One region of the Thauera aminoaromatica genome, then DNA from elsewhere that is predicted to be linked to it. Evidence: riboswitches for the same ligand, from Rfam matches in the RefSeq annotation. Region 1 holds a riboswitch; the other holds the start of a gene.
What was found. A riboswitch is a leader RNA that binds a small molecule or an ion and turns the genes downstream of it on or off. The one in region 1 is predicted to bind S-adenosylhomocysteine.
Positions count from the first base shown of each region.

Region 2: it holds a riboswitch for S-adenosylhomocysteine, as region 1 does, so the genes downstream of both, ahcY (adenosylhomocysteinase) here and metH (methionine synthase) in region 1, are expected to answer to the same signal.

Region 1 is NC_011662.2:677,553-685,308, reverse strand. It holds gene metH (methionine synthase) at 1-2,344, opposite strand, end outside; S-adenosyl-L-homocysteine riboswitch at 2,420-2,494, opposite strand; gene TMZ1T_RS02935 (hypothetical protein) at 2,541-3,164, opposite strand; gene bamE (outer membrane protein assembly factor BamE domain-containing protein) at 3,178-3,669, opposite strand; gene TMZ1T_RS02925 (ABC transporter substrate-binding protein) at 3,903-5,108, opposite strand; gene TMZ1T_RS02920 (branched-chain amino acid ABC transporter permease) at 5,202-6,146, opposite strand; gene TMZ1T_RS02915 (branched-chain amino acid ABC transporter permease) at 6,146-7,015, opposite strand; gene TMZ1T_RS02910 (ABC transporter ATP-binding protein) at 7,031-7,735, opposite strand; gene TMZ1T_RS02905 (ABC transporter ATP-binding protein) at 7,735-7,756, opposite strand, start outside.
Region 2 is NC_011662.2:4,233,581-4,241,336, reverse strand. It holds gene TMZ1T_RS18640 (YfiR family protein) at 1-9, opposite strand, end outside; gene TMZ1T_RS18635 (TonB-dependent receptor plug domain-containing protein) at 16-2,001, opposite strand; gene metF (methylenetetrahydrofolate reductase [NAD(P)H]) at 2,247-3,080, opposite strand; gene TMZ1T_RS18625 (TlyA family RNA methyltransferase) at 3,077-3,934, opposite strand; gene ahcY (adenosylhomocysteinase) at 4,026-5,441, opposite strand; S-adenosyl-L-homocysteine riboswitch at 5,544-5,648, opposite strand; gene TMZ1T_RS18615 (calcium/sodium antiporter) at 5,841-6,914, opposite strand; gene metK (methionine adenosyltransferase) at 7,213-7,756, opposite strand, start outside.

The sequences.
Region 1 (7,756 bases):
CGAGCACCACGCCGACGATGTTCTTGCCGATGTCGTGCACGTCGCCCTTGACCGTGGCGACGACGATACGGCCCTTGCTGCTGGCGCCGGTGCGCAGCTTCTCGGCCTCGATGTAGGGGATCAGGTGCGCCACCGCCTGCTTCATGACGCGCGCCGACTTCACCACCTGGGGCAGGAACATCTTGCCCGCGCCGAAGAGGTCGCCGACCACGTTCATGCCGGCCATCAGCGGGCCCTCGATCACCGCCAGCGGCGGCTTGCCCGCGGCCTCCAGCTTCGCCCTCACCTCCTCGGTATCGGCGACGACGAACTCGGTGATGCCCTTGACCAGCGCGTGGCTCAAGCGCTCCTCGACCGCCCACTCGCGCCAGGCGAGGTCCTGCGCGGACTCCTTGGCCTGGCCCTTCACCGTCTGCGCGAACTCGACCAGCGCCTCGCCCGCCCCGGGCTTGCGGTTCATCACCACGTCCTCGACCTTGTCGCGCAGCTCGGGCGCGAGCTCGTCATAGACGCCGAGCTGGCCGGCATTGACGATGCCCATCGACAAGCCGGCCTTGATCGCGTGGTAGAGGAACACGGTGTGGATCGCCTCGCGCACCGGGTCGTTGCCGCGGAAGCTGAAGGACACGTTCGACACCCCGCCCGAGGTCTTGGCGTACGGCAGGTTCTCCTTGATCCAGGCCACCGCGTTGATGAAGTCGACCGCGTAGTTGTCGTGCTCCTCGATGCCGGTGGCGATGGCGAAGATGTTGGGGTCGAAGATGATGTCCTCGGCCGGGAAGCCGGCGCCGCCCTCGGCCACCGGCTTCACCAGCAGCCTGTAGGCGCGCTCGCAGATCTCGGTCTTGCGGCGGAAGGTGTCGGCCTGACCCTTTTCGTCGAAGGCCATCACGATCACTGCCGCACCATAGCGGCGTGCGAGCCGCGCCTGGCGCAGGAACTCTGCCTCGCCCTCCTTCATCGAGATCGAGTTGACCACGCCCTTGCCCTGGATGCACTTGAGGCCGGCCTCGATCACCGACCACTTCGACGAGTCGAGCATGATCGGCACACGCGAGATGTCGGGCTCGGTGGCGATCAACTTGCAGAAGCGCTCCATGGCGGCGACCGAATCCAGCATCGCCTCGTCCATGTTGATGTCGATGACCTGGGCACCGTTTTCGACCTGCTGGCGCGCCACCGCGAGCGCGTCGTCGAAGCGGCCCTCGAGGATCATGCGCGCGAAGGCCTTGGAACCGGTGACGTTGGTGCGCTCGCCGACGTTGACGAAAAGACTGTCGCCGCCGACGTTGAAGGGCTCCAGCCCGGACAGGCGCAGCTTTTTCTCCAGCACCGGCACGGCGCGCGGCGCCAGGCCCCGGACCGCTTCGGCGATCGCCGCGATGTGCGCCGGCGTGGTGCCGCAGCAGCCGCCGACGATGTTCACCAGGCCGCTCTGCGCCCACTCGCGAATCTGGCCGGCGAGGTGCTCGGGCGTCTCGTCGTAGCCGGTGGGCGACAGCGGGTTGGGCAGGCCGGCGTTGGGGTGGGCGGACACGTGGGTGTCGCAGGCGGTGGAGAGTTCCTCGACGTACTGGCGCAGCTGGTCGGCGCCGAGCGCGCAGTTGAGGCCGAAGCTGATCGGCTGCGCGTGGCCGAGCGAGTTCCAGAAGGCCTCCGCGGTCTGGCCCGACAGCGTGCGGCCCGAGGCGTCGGTGATGGTGCCGGAGATCATCACCGGCCAGCGCCGGCCGAGGTCCTCGAACAGCTTCTCGATCGCGAACACCGCCGCCTTGGCATTCAGCGTATCGAAGATGGTCTCGATCAGCAGGATGTCGGCACCGCCTTCGAGCAGGCCCTTCGCCGAGGCGTAGTAGTCGTCGGCAAGCGCATCGAAGCTGATGTTGCGGTAGCCGGGATCGTTCACATCGGGCGAGATCGACAGCGTGCGCGAGGTCGGCCCGAGCACGCCGGCGCAGAAGCGCGGCCTGGCGGGGTCCTTTGCGGTGTATTCGTCGCACAGCCGGCGCACCAGGCGGGCGCCCTCGACGTTGAGCTCGTAGGCCAGCGCCTCCAGGCCGTACTCCGCCTGCGACACGCGGGTGGCGTTGAAGGTGTTGGTCTCGATGAGGTCGGCGCCAGCCTCGAGGTAGGCGCGATGGATACCGGCGACCACGTCCGGACGCGTGAGCACCAGCAGATCGTTGTTGCCCTTGAGGTCCTTGGGGTGGTCGAGGAAGCGCTCGCCGCGGTAGTCCGCCTCGCCCAGCTTCTCCTGCTGGATCATCGTGCCCATGGCGCCGTCCAGGATCAGGATGCGCTCGGCGAGAAGCTGGCGGAGTTCGATGCTGCGGTCGGCTTGCATGGGATGTCCTCGGTCGTTCGACGGTCGCCGGGCAACGCCACGCACAAATGCGAACGGCGCCACAAACCGGCTGAAGGTTTGTGAGCGCCGTTGATCGGTTGCCGAGCCTGGCCCCGGATCGATCAGGGGGTCGCAGCGCTCCTCGGCAGGCCCAGAATTCTATCGGCAGCATGCGCCCGCTGCCAAGGGCGGCGGCCTACCAGAAGAAGGGGTGCCCGAACGGCCGCGGGAAGAAGGGGCCGGGATAACCCCAGCCGATGCCCCAGCCCCAGGGATGGCCGTAGTAGCCGCTCCAGCCCCCGAGGACGGCGCCGTCACGCGGGAACACGTAGGTCTGGCTGGTCCGCACCACCTTGCCGTCGATGAAGTGCACGTTGAACAGGACGGCGATCCCAGGACCGTCGTTGCGGATGTTCCAGTCCCACACCTCCTCGCCCGAGTTGCGGAAGCGCTGCTCGGAGCGGTGGGTGCCGAGCAGGCGCGAGACCTGCTCCTTGTCCATGCCGCGCTCGACGCGGGCGAGATTCTCGGGGGCGAGCGCATCCCACTGGCGCAGCACGATCCCGCCCCGGTCGACCTGCACCATCAGGCAGCTGCGACCGTTGGGCTGGGTGGAATACTCCAGCGTGACCGTGCCGTCGTCGTTGTTCCAGCGCCGCGTGGGCTCACCGCGCGCGGACAGGGCCTCGGCCTCTGTGGTGTAGGGACGCGGCGGCTCGAAGCTCGCGCAACCTGCGAGCAGGACGGCCAGCAATACAGGCCACAGCCAGCACAGCGGCGAAGCCTGGGCGCGGACGGACGGGGTGCTGGGGAAATACATCGAGGCCTCCCTGCTAACGCTTGAACTGGGTATGTCTTCCGGTTCCGGTCACTCGCCCTTCGTTGTTGAACGACACCGTGAAGAAGACCGGATCGTTCGTGCCGTCGGGACCGCGCGAGATCCGCCACTCCCACACCGTCTCCTGCTTGAGCTGGAAGAACTGGCTGGACGCCGGCTTGCCAAGCAGGCGACGCACCTGGTCGCCATTCATGCCGTGTTGGACCTTGGCGAAGGTCTCCTCGTTCAGCACCTGGTCGATGCGGCGCAGGATCTGGTCGGGGCCGATGGTGATCATGAAGCACTCGATCCCCTCCGGCTGACGGCTGAACTCCCAGGTGAGCGAGCCGTCCTCGTTGCGCCATTCCATGTGTGGCGGGCCGAAGCGCTCGCGCACCTCGGCGGAGGTGGACACCCCGGGCTTGAGCTCCTTCACGTTGATATAGTCGCAGGCCGTGATGCCGAGCGCGGACAGCAGGCCACAAAGCCAGGCGAGGATGCGTTTCATCCGGATTCTCCGTTGATCGACGGCATGTGCCAGCGGCCGCCGGGACGCCCTCCAGCCATGCACGGGCCCGGCCGGGAGCGCAGCGACGCCATCAGCATCGATGATGCCGAGCCGTTTTGCAATCGGGGAATGGTGAGGCTTTGCAATCGCACGCGGGGGTCGCAAGCGCTCGCGGCGGCGGCCGCGAACGCTTGCATTTCGGAACAAGCCGCCCGCCGAGCGGGCGGGCGCGATCACTTCATGTCGGCGATCGACTCGTACCTGTTGCCGCTGACCTTGAAGAAGGCGTAGTTGCCCGGCACGTCGCCGGCGGCATCGAACTCGTGGTCGCCGCCGGCGCCCTTGTAGTCGATGTCCTTGCCTTCGGCGATCAGCTTCTTGGCCTTGGCCCACTCGCCCGCCAGGATCGGCTCGCCGGGCGCGGTCGCCACCGCGCGCAGCGACTCGGCCAGCTTGGTCTTGTCGCCCCCCGCCTTCTCGATCGCCAGCGCGGCGAGGAAGGCGGCGTCGTAGGAGGTGGTGGCGAACACGGCGTCGATGTTCTCGCCCGCGGCCTTGAAGGCCTTGTTGAAGTTGTCGAGCGAGGCCGAGGCCTCGCCCACCGGGGCGGACACGAAGAAGCCACCGAGGTTGGCCGCGCCGATCGCCTTGACCAGACCCTCGGACTTCATGCCGTCGGCGCCGACGAAGGTCTTGAAGAAGTTGTTCTCGAGCGACTGGCGCAGGATGCTCAGGCCGGTGCCATCGCCGTAATCGAAGATGACCAGGGTGTCTGCGCCACCGCGGGCGAGCGTGGCCAGCTCGGAGCGGTAGGAGGCCTTGCCCTCCTCGTGGCCCGAATAGCCGGCGATGGTGCCGCCGTTGGCCTCGAACTCGGACTTGAAGGATTCGGCCAGGCCCTTGCCGTAATCGTTGTTCAGGTAGGCCACCGCCACCTTGGAGATGCCGCGCGCCTTGAGGGTGCGCGCCAGGGCGCGGCCCTGGTAGTCGTCGGACGGCAGCGTGCGGTAGACGAGGTCCTTGTCCTTGAGCTTGGTGATCTCGGGCGAGGTGCCGGAAGGGGTGATCATCAGAACGCCGGCGGGGATGGTCACCGAGTTCGCCGAGGCGAGCACCGCGCCCGAGCAGGCCGGACCGACGACCGCGATCACGCGGTCGATGTTCACCGCCTTGGTGGCGACGTCGGTGGCGTTCTGCGGGTTGCAGGCGCTGTCGCCGAGCACGACCTCGAGCTTGCCGCCCTTGAGGATGCCGCCCTGTTCGTTGACGTGGGCGACCGCCAGCTTGGAGGCCGCCGCCATCGGCGGCGCGAGCGCCGCGATCGGGCCCGAGATGGCCGCCATCAGGCCGAGCTTGACGTCCTGGGCGTGGGCCGGTGCGGCGACGACCGCGGCGCCGAGCATGGCGCCGACCACTGCTGCGACTGTTCTTTTCTTCACCTTTGTCACCTCCTGAATGTGCCGAAGCACCTGATGGACGATGCGGGCCCGCCGCGGGCCCGCCACGAAGTTCTGGTCACGGTCGCGCGCAGCTCAACGATGCGGCGGCGAACCCGCCTGGCGCTCGGGCAGGATGCCCTCGGGGCGGAAGCGCAGCACCAGCTGCAAGGTCAGGCCGATGATGAACACGCGCGCATACTTGGCCTGCACCGCGACCTCGGTGGGCAGGCGGTCGGTGAGCAGCTCGGACACCGACCAGATGATCCAGATGACCGCCGCGCCGAGGATGGCACCGCGGTTGTTCCCGGAGCCGCCCAGGATCAGCATGATCCAGATGAGGAAAGTGGCGATCATGGGGTCGATCGCCTCGGGGGTGATCGAGCGGTTGAAGTGCACGAACAGCGCGCCCGCCAGCCCCATCAGCGCCGAGCCGAACACGAAGGCCTGCAGCCGGCGCGCCTCGACCTGCTTGCCCATCGCCGCGGCGGCGAGCTCGTTGTCGCGGATCGCCCGCATCATGCGCCCCCACGGCGCCTTCACCTGGCGCTCGACGAGCAGGTAGGCGATCAGCACCAGGGTGGCGACGATCGCCAGGTAGGCGATCTGCGAGGGCATGTAGTCGAGGTCGCCGAAGGGACGGGGCACGCCGGTGACGCCGCGCACGCCGCCGGTGAGCCAGCCTTCGGTGCGGATCACAAGGCGGATGATCTCGGCGATGCCGATGGTGGCGATGGCGAGGTAGTCGGAGCGGAAGCGCAGGCAGATCTTGCCGATCGGCCACGCGATCAGCGCCGCCGCCGCCATCGCCGCCAGCCAGCCGACCACGAGCGGCAGCTCGTAACCGCCCAGCCGGCCGGTGGCGGGCAGGCTGGTGAGGATCGCGGAGGTGTAGGCGCCGACCGCGAAGAAGCCCGCGATGCCGGCGTTGAAAAGGCCGGTGAAGCCCCACTGGATGTTCAGCCCGAGCGCGAGCAGCGCGTAGATGCCGATCAGGATGGCCATGAAGACCGCGTAGTTGGCGAGTCCGAGCAGATCCATCAGAGCACCTTGCCGTTGAGCAGGCCGCGCGGGCGGACGAGCAGGATCAGCAGCAGCAGCGCGAAGGCGGTGGCCGCCTTGTACTGCGCCGGCAGGATGAAGATCGACAGCTCCTCGGCGATGCCCACGATCAGCCCGCCGAGCACCGCGCCCTCGACCCGACCCACACCACCGAGGATGGCGGCGGCGAACATCGGCAGCAGCACCTGCCAGCCCATCATCGAGTGCAGCTCGTTGTTGATGCCGAGCATGAAGCCCGAGGCCGCGCACAGCGCGCCGACGATCGCCCAGGTGAGCATGGTGACCTTGCGGTTATCCACGCCCGAAAGCCGCGCGAGGTCGGGGTTGTCCGACATCGCCCGCATCGCCTTGCCCCAGCGCGAATGGCGCAGGAAAAGGGTCAGCCCGATCACGATCGCCACCACCGCGGCCAGCGTGTACAGCTCGCGGTCGCGCAGCAGGATGCCGAAGTATTCGTCCGGGCGCACGATGCCGCTGGCGTAGGTGCGCGGATCGACGCCGAACACCACCTGCACCACCGCGCGCAGCATCAGCGCGACGCCGAGCGAGGCCATCACGGTCATGATCTTGGGCCGTGCCTTGAGGTAGTCGTAGAACAGCTTGTCGACGACGATCGCCACCACCGCGACCGCCGCCATCGCGATCGGCAGCGCCGCCCAAGGGGTGAGCCCGGCGGTGACCAGGGCGAGCGCGACGAAGGCGCCCAGCGTGGCCATGTCGCCGTGGGCGAAGTGGGAGAAGCGCAGGATGCCGAACACCAGCGTGATCCCGATCGCGCCCACCGCGTAGATCGAGCCGAGCACGACGCCGGGCACGATGTGGAAGTTGAGGAAGTCCATGAAGCTCATGAGCGCCGGACTCCCTTAGCCGCCGAGGAACATTTCGGCCACCTCGCGATCCGCGAGCAGGGCCTGTCCGCTGCCCTCGTGGCGGTTGGCGCCGGTGGCGAGCACGTAGCCGCGGTCGCAGAAGGCGAGCGCCTGCTTGGCGTGCTGCTCGACGAGCAGGATGGAGACACCGGCGTCGCGCACGTCGCGGGTGATCTGGAAGATCTGTTCCATGTACTTGGGGGAGAGGCCGGCGGTGGGTTCGTCGAGCAGCAGCAGCTTGGGATCGAGCATCAGCGCGCGCCCCATCGCCACCATCTGGCGCTGGCCGCCGGAAAGGTCGCCGGCAAGGTTGCGGCGCTTGGCCTTGAGGTCGGGGAAGAGCCCGTAGATGCGATCGTAGGCGGCGGCGAGGTCGCCGCGGCGCAGGAAGGCGCCCATCTCGAAGTTCTCGTGCACCGTCATCTCGCGGAACACGTTGTCCACCTGCGGCACGTAGCAGATGCCGCGCTGCACGATGCGGTCGGGCGCCCAGCCGGTGATGTCCTCGCCGTCGAAGACGATATTGCCGCCGCGGATCGTGAGCAGGCCGAACACGGATTTCATCGCGGTGGACTTGCCGGCGCCGTTGGGGCCGACGATGACGACGATCTCGCGCTCGCCCACGGTCATCGACACCCCGTGCAGGATGTCGGCGTCGCCGTAGCCGCCGCGCACGTCCTTCATTTCGAGGAGCGCCATCACAGGTCCTCCCGGTGCAGT
Region 2 (7,756 bases), 940 kb from region 1:
TGAGAGCATGCTGGGTCAGAAGCGGTAGTCGAACTTGACCCGCAGGCTGCGGCCGTCCTGGGCGATGCGGTCCATGGTGTGGATGGGCGCGCCGCCACTCGGATGGGCGTAGTCTTCGTCGAACAGGTTCATCACACTCAGTGACACCTCGGCGCCCTGGATCCAGCGCTCGGCCACCAGGTGCAGGTTCGAACGCCAGTACGCGTCGACCGTGTTGCCCGCCGGGCTGCGGCGCTTGCTGTCGTAGGCGAACTCCACGCCCATGCGCAGTGGCAGATTTGCCAGCGGAGTGGAGAAGTTCATCCGGCCGAGCATGCGCGGCGAGTTCTCCACGCGCTCGCCCGCCGCGCCGGTGGCGTGCTGGAAGGACAGGTTGCCGCGCAGGCGGGCGCCGTTGCGCCAGGTGTGGTCGGCGGAGAGCTCCAGGCCACGGCTCTCGACGCTGCCGACGGCCTGATATTGGCCGACGCTATCGGCGTCGGCGACAAGATTGATCAGGTCGTCGATCTTCCAGCGGTAGAGGGAGGCGCGCAGGTGCAGGTTGGCCGAGGCGATATGGTCGAGCACCAGCTCGGTGGTTTCGACCACTTCGCCACCCAGGCTCGGGTTGGCGCGTTGGCAGGCCCCGATCGTGCCATCCTCGATGAGGTAGGCATCGTCGTAGTACATCTGGTAGGCGTTGGGCGCGCGGTGGGCACGACCGTACAGCAGCTTGAGCGTGTTGTGCTTGCCGGCATTCCAGATCAGGCCAGCGCGCGGGCTGAACTCGGTGCCGGTGAGGTCATTGTGGTCGGCGCGCAGGCCGAGCGTGCTGGCGAAAGCGTCGGTGATCTGCCATTCGTCCTGCACGAAGAGTCCCGCGCGGTAACCGTCACGGCGGTCGCGCAGGAGGTAGCCGATGTCCGGATGGACGATGTTCTGGTCGATGCGCTGGTTGCGCTGGTATTCCGTACCCAACAGGAGCGTATGGCCGGCCACGGCGGTCGACACGAGCTGCAGCTCGGCACCGTGCCAGGCGGCGGAGGCGGGGTACTCGTAGCCCTCGCCGTCATACATCAGGGTGCTCTCGTAGCGGTAGTCGCCGGCGAAGGCGCGCGCCGACAGCGACAAGGTGTCGGTGAGCGTGGCACCGTAGCCGAGGTGGGCGACGGTGTAGCGGTCGCCCTGGAAGGTGCCCGAGGCGAAGGCGTCGGTGCCGAACACGCCGGTGGGGTCGTCCTTGCGGCGGTCGCCGTGCGCGAGCCCGAAGGACCACGGGCCGCGGCTCGCGCTGAGGTTGAACTCCTGGTCGCGCTCGCCGTCCTGGCCGCGCACCGTAGCGCTGTCGCCATTGCCGAAGTCCATCCACAGGTCGTCGCCGTCGCTGCGCAGGACGGTGGCCGAGACCAGCAGCTCGAGCTCGTTGTCGAGGCGCTTGCCCCAGCTCGCCCGCGCCTTGCGCGTCGCCTGCGGCCACTGCCACGAAGCCGAGAACTCTCCTCCGTCGAGTGCCGCACCCTTGCGGGTGATCACATTGACGACGCCGAACATGGCGTTCTGGCCATAGATCGCGCCGCCCGGGCCGGGGATGAATTCGATGCGCTCGACCAGGTCCATGTCGAGCGGCAGCATGCGACCGAAAGGGGCGCCGTCGTACATCGGCTCGTTGACGCGCACGCCGTCGATGGTGACCAGCACGCGCGTCATGTAGTCGCCGGCGAGACCGAAGCCGCGCACGCCGACGTAGGAATACTGGCGGTCGTAGGTGGTATGCACGCCGGGGAGGGTGGCGAGCGCCTCGTCGAGCGTGCGCCAGCCGAAGCTGCGGATCTCGTCGCGGGTGATCGCGGTGACGGCGGCGGCAACCCGGTCCTTCGTCTGCTCGTATTTTGAGGCGCCGACCACCGCTACCCGCTCGTACTCTGCCGCGCTCTCCACCGGAAGCGCAATCAACTGCTCCAGGCTCAGATCAGGGGGCGCCTCGGCCGCCGCGGCGAAGGGCAGCGCGAGGGCGCCGGTCAACAGCAGCCGGGCCAGTTGGCGCCGGGCAGATATGCAGAGGTCCGCGCCAGCCACGCACCGATCAATGCCTTGGGCAGGACCGGAGGAGAAAGGCGCGAAATACATGGTGGCGGATCCTGGCCGCCAGCACGAGGCGTGGGGCGGAAGAAGATGTGCTGATCGGAGGACTATACGGCATACGCCACAGGGGCTTGAGCCGCATACGTCACACCCACCTTACGATCCCGTCCAGGATTGCCGGGAGATCAGGCAGTCAGCCCCAGCCGCCGGCAGATCTCGGTGGTCGGGCCGGCCATGTTCATGCTGTAGAAATGCAGGCCGGGCGCGCCCGCGGCGAGCAGCTTCTCGCACAGCCGGGTGACCACGTCGAGGCCGAAGGCGCGGATCGCGTCGCTGTCGTCGCCGTAGCTCTCGAAGGTCTTGCGCATCCAGCGCGGGATCTCGGCGCCGCAGGCATCCGAGAAGCGCGCCAGCTTGCTGAAGCTGCCGATCGGCATGATGCCGGGCACGATCGGCACGTCGACGCCCATCCTGCGCACCGCGTCGACGAAGTTCAGGTAGGCGTCGAGGTTGTAGAAATACTGCGTGATCGCCGAGTCGGCGCCGGCCTCGACCTTGCGCTTGAAGGCGGCGAGGTCGTCCTTCGGGCTCTTCGCCTGCGGGTGCCACTCGGGGTAGGCTGCGACCTCGATGCGGAAGCGGTCGCCCGTCTCGCTGCGGATGAACTCGACGAGCTCGCTGGCGTAGCGGAACTCGCCCGCCGCGCCGGCGCCCGAGGGCAGATCGCCGCGCAGCGCGACGATGCGGCGGATGCCGGCGGCGGCGTATTCCTGCAGGATCTCGCGGATGCTGTCGCGCGACGAGCCCACGCAGGACAGGTGTGGCGCGGCCTCGTGGCCGGCGGCGGCGATCTCCTTCACGGTGGCGAAGGTGCGCTCGCGGGTGGAGCCGCCGGCGCCGTAGGTCACCGAGAAGAAGGCCGGCTCGAGCGCGGCGAGCTTCTCCCGGGTGGCATGCAGCTTCTCGGCGCCCTCGGCCGTGGTGGGCGGGAAGAACTCGATGGAGATTTCGGGTTTCATGGTTCGCTTCGGTGGGTGTCGCCGCCCGGCCTGCGGATGGCGTGGAAGAAGAATTCGCGGTTGCCGTCGCCGCCGGTGATCGGCGAGTCGAACCAGTCGAGGATGACGAGGCCGGCGGCGTCCGCGGCGGCGCGCAGGCGGGCCTCGACCTCGGTGTAGCGCGCGGGGTCGCGCACGATGCCGCCCTTGCCCAGGCCTTGCGGGCCGACCTCGAACTGCGGCTTGACCAGCGCCAGCACGTGGCCGGCGGGTGCGAGCAGCGCGGCCCACTGCGGCAGCAGCAGGGCGAGCGAGATGAAGCTGGCGTCGCACACCAGCAGGTCGAAGCCGTGCGGCGGGTAGTGTCCGCCGAGCGCGGCGGCGTCGAGCTGGCGGGCGTTGATGCCCTCCAGGGTGACGCAGCGCCTATCGGCGCGCAGGCGCGGATGGAGCTGGTCGTGGCCGACCTCCACCCCGACCACCCTCGCTGCGCCGGCCTGCAACAGGCAGTCGGTGAAGCCGCCGGTGGATTGGCCGATGTCGAGGCAGGTGGCGCCGCGTACGTCCAGCCCGCTGCGCGCGAGCGCGCCTTCGAGCTTGAGCGCGCCGCGCGAGACGAAGCGGTCGCTGTCGGCGGGGGTGACGGCGAGCCGTGCGTCGGGCGGCAATTCCAGCGCCGGCTTGGCGACCGGCTGGCCCTCGTGGCTCACCCGCCCGGCCTCGATCAGCGCGCGCGCCGCGGTGCGCGAGGCCGCCAGCCCCTGCGCCACCAGCAGCTGGTCGACGCGCAGCAGGCCGTGGCGGTCCGCCGGGCCCTTGCCCTGCGCGGCCGGCCGCGGCTTGCCCTGGCGGGCGTGGAAGGAGTTCATGCTCATGGGCGTGAGGAGTCAGGGGGTGAGGCGTGAAGAGCCTTTGTACAGGAGCGCCGGAAGGCGCTCCTGCCGGGGGCTGCGCCGCCCCCGGGGCTCAGTAGCGGTACGCGTCCGACTTGTACGGGCCTTGCTTGGGCACGCCGATGTAGGCGGCCTGCGCGTCGGTCAGCTCGGTGAGTTGCACGTTGAGCTTCTTCAGCTGCAGGCGGGCGACCTTCTCGTCGAGGTGCTTGGGCAGGGTGTACACGCCGATCGGGTAGTCGGCCGTGCGGGTGAACAGCTCGATCTGTGCGATCGTCTGGTTGGCGAAGGAGCTCGACATCACGTAGCTCGGGTGGCCGGTGGCGCAGCCGAGGTTCACCAGGCGGCCCTTGGCGAGCAGGATGATCCTCTTGCCGTCGGGGAAGATCACGTGATCGACCTGCGGCTTGATCTCCTCCCACTGGTACTGCTCGATGCTGGCGACGTCGATCTCGTTGTCGAAGTGGCCGATGTTGCAGACGATGGCCTGGTCCTTCATCTTCGCCATGTGGTCGTGGGTGATCACGTGGTAGTTGCCGGTCGCGGTGACGAAGATGTCGGCCTTGTCGGCGGCGTATTCCATCGTGACCACGCGGTAGCCTTCCATCGCCGCCTGCAGCGCGCAGATCGGGTCGACCTCGGTCACCCACACCTGGGCCGACAGCGCGCGCAGGGCCTGGGCCGAGCCCTTGCCCACGTCACCGTAGCCGGCCACCACCGCGACCTTGCCGGCGATCATCACGTCGGTGGCGCGCTTGATGCCGTCGACCAGCGATTCGCGGCAGCCGTAGAGGTTGTCGAACTTCGACTTGGTGACCGAATCGTTGACGTTGATCGCCGGGAACCTGAGCTCGCCGCGCGCGTGCATCTGGTACAGGCGATGCACGCCGGTGGTGGTCTCCTCGGTCACGCCCTTGATGTGCGCCAGCCGCGTCGAGTACCAGGTGGGGGCGGTAGCGAGCTTGGCCTTGATCGCGGCAAAGAGGATGGTCTCCTCTTCCGAGCCCGGCTTGGCCAGCACCGAGAGGTCCTGCTCCGCGCGCGCGCCCAGGTGCAGCAGCAGCGTGGCGTCGCCGCCGTCGTCGAGGATCATGTTGCTGTAACCCCCGTCCGACCATTCGAAGATGCGGTGGGTATAGTCCCAGTAGTCCTTCAGCGACTCGCCCTTGACCGCGAACACCGGGATGCCGTCGGCAGCGATGGCCGCGGCGGCGTGGTCCTGGGTCGAGAAGATGTTGCACGAGGCCCAGCGCACCTGGGCGCCGAGCGCGGTCAGCGTCTCGATCAGCACCGCGGTCTGGATGGTCATGTGCAGCGAGCCGGTGATGCGTGCGCCCTTCAGCGGCTGGCTGGCGGCGTATTCCTCGCGGATCGCCATCAGGCCGGGCATCTCGGTCTCGGCGATGCGGATTTCCTTGCGGCCCCAGGCGGCGAGCGCGAGGTCGGCGACGACGAAATCGGTGAATTGGGTGTCAGCCACGGCGTTCATGTGAAGCTCCATGCTATGGCCGGGCGGAAAGCGGGGGGAGGGCAGCATGTCGCTGCAGGCGGCTCACCCGACATCCCGAACCCGGCAGGGTTGAAGACGATTCGCAGGTGAGCGCCGTTGTACTGATACCCGCCGCAGGGCGGGGTCCGAGCCTGGGGGCCTGGCAGCAGCGGATGCGGCCGGCGCCTCGCAGCGCTCCTCGGAAAGAAGCGAATGATACCAAAGCGGCAGGCGGGCGTGGACTCGAGGGGTCGGTTGCTGCCGCGGGCATCACGATCGCGGGGATCGCGACTGGCGTCGCTCCCACATCCGGCCCCCGTCGCCGCCGGCTCCCGCAGGAGCGACGCCAGTCGCGATCAGGCGGCCCGGCATGCGAGGCACGCAGCCCGATCGCCCCGCCTATGCGCGCCTGCCGTTGCTGCGCACGATGCTGACCACGACGGTGATCACCGTGAGCGGCATCACGTAGCCCAGCATGATCCCCGAGAAGGCCGGCAGGCTGGTGTGCTGCTGGGCCTGCAGCACCAGCCAGGCGGTGTAGGCGGCGTAGTAGGCGAGGAACACGCCGCCCTCCCAGCGCGCGATCTCGCGCCCGGTGATCATGATCGGCAGGCAGGCGAAGGCCACAGCGAGCATCACCCAGAGGTCGAAGTTGCGCGCCGCCTCCGACACCGGCAGGCCGGTGCCCGAGGCGATGCCCGAGGCACCGAGCACGGCGAGGATGTTGAAGATGTTGCTGCCGACCACGTTGCCCACCGCGATGTCGCGCTGGCCGCGCATCGCGGCGACGATGGAGGTGGCGATCTCGGGCATCGAGGTGCCCACCGCGACCACGGTGAGGCCCACCACCAGGTCGCTGACCCCGAAGGCGCGCGCGAAGGCCACCGCCGCTTCCACCAACCAGTCGGCGCCGACGATCAGCATCACCAGTCCGGTCGCGATCAGCCCGACCTGCACCGCCCAGTGGCGGTCCCAGGCGGAGGTGGGGAGGTCGGTGCCGAACTCCTCCTGCACCGCCTTGGAGGCGCGCCGCGACTGCACGATCAGGAACACCGTGTAGGCGATCACCAGGGCGAACAGCACGATCGACTCGACCAGGCCCAGATGGCCGTCGAGCGCCATCACCACCAGCAGGGCCGACACGCCGATCATGATCGGGATCTCCTGGCGGATGATCTGCTCGTCCACCAGCAGCGGGGTGATCAGCGCCGAGATGCCGAGGATCAGCAGCACGTTGCAGATGTTGCTGCCGACCACGTTGCCGAGCGCGAGGTCGGGGCTGCCGGCGAGCGCCGAGCCCACCGATACCGCCATCTCCGGCGCGCTGGTGCCGAAGGCGACCACGGTGAGGCCGACGACGAGCGGCGAAACGCCGAAGGAGACCGCCAGCCGCGAGGCGCCACGTACGAGGACGTCCGCACCGACAACGAGGACGGTGAGGCCGAGGGCGAACATCAGGACTTGTTGGAGCATGGGCGACTCTGGGCGACGTGGTGGGGCAGAGACCGGGGCGGGCGTCCGCGAGTTCCGGATTCTACCGGGACGGATGCGCGGCGGTTCTGCGCAGGAGCGACGCAAGTCGCGATTGCAGCGCCCGGAACCCGCGCCAGCGCCGCCCGAGCGCGACTCGCGGCGTTCCCGCGTGCGCATTCCCGAGCGCGGCTGACCTGCGTAGGAGCGACGCAAGTCGCGATTGCAGCGCTCGGAACCCGCGCCAGCGCCGCAGCGCCGCCCGAGCGCGACTCGCGTCGTTCCTGAGGGCGCTTCCGGCTCAGAGTCCGGCGTCGGCGCGCAGGGCGGCGGCCTTGTCGGTCTGTTCCCAGGTGAAGCCCGGCTCGTCGCGGCCGAAGTGGCCGTAGGCGGCGGTGCGGGAATAGATCGGGCGCAGCAGGTCGAGCGTCTGGATGATCGCCTTCGGGCGCAGGTCGAAATGCCGGCCGATGAGATCGACGATCTTCTCGTCGGCGATCCTGCCGGTGCCGAAGGTGTTGACCATCAGCGAAACCGGGCGCGCCACACCGATCGCGTAGGCGACCTGGACCTCGCACCGGTCGGCGAGGCCGGCGGCGACCACGTTCTTGGCCACGTAGCGACCGGCGTAGGCGGCCGAGCGGTCGACCTTGGACGGATCCTTGCCCGAGAACGCACCGCCGCCGTGGTGGGCCGCGCCGCCGTAGGTGTCGACGATGATCTTGCGCCCGGTGAGGCCGCAGTCGCCGTGCGGGCCGCCGACCACGAAGCGGCCGGTGGGGTTCACCAGGTAGCGCACGTCGCCCTGCATCAGCTCGGGCGGCAGCACCGGCTTGATGATCAGC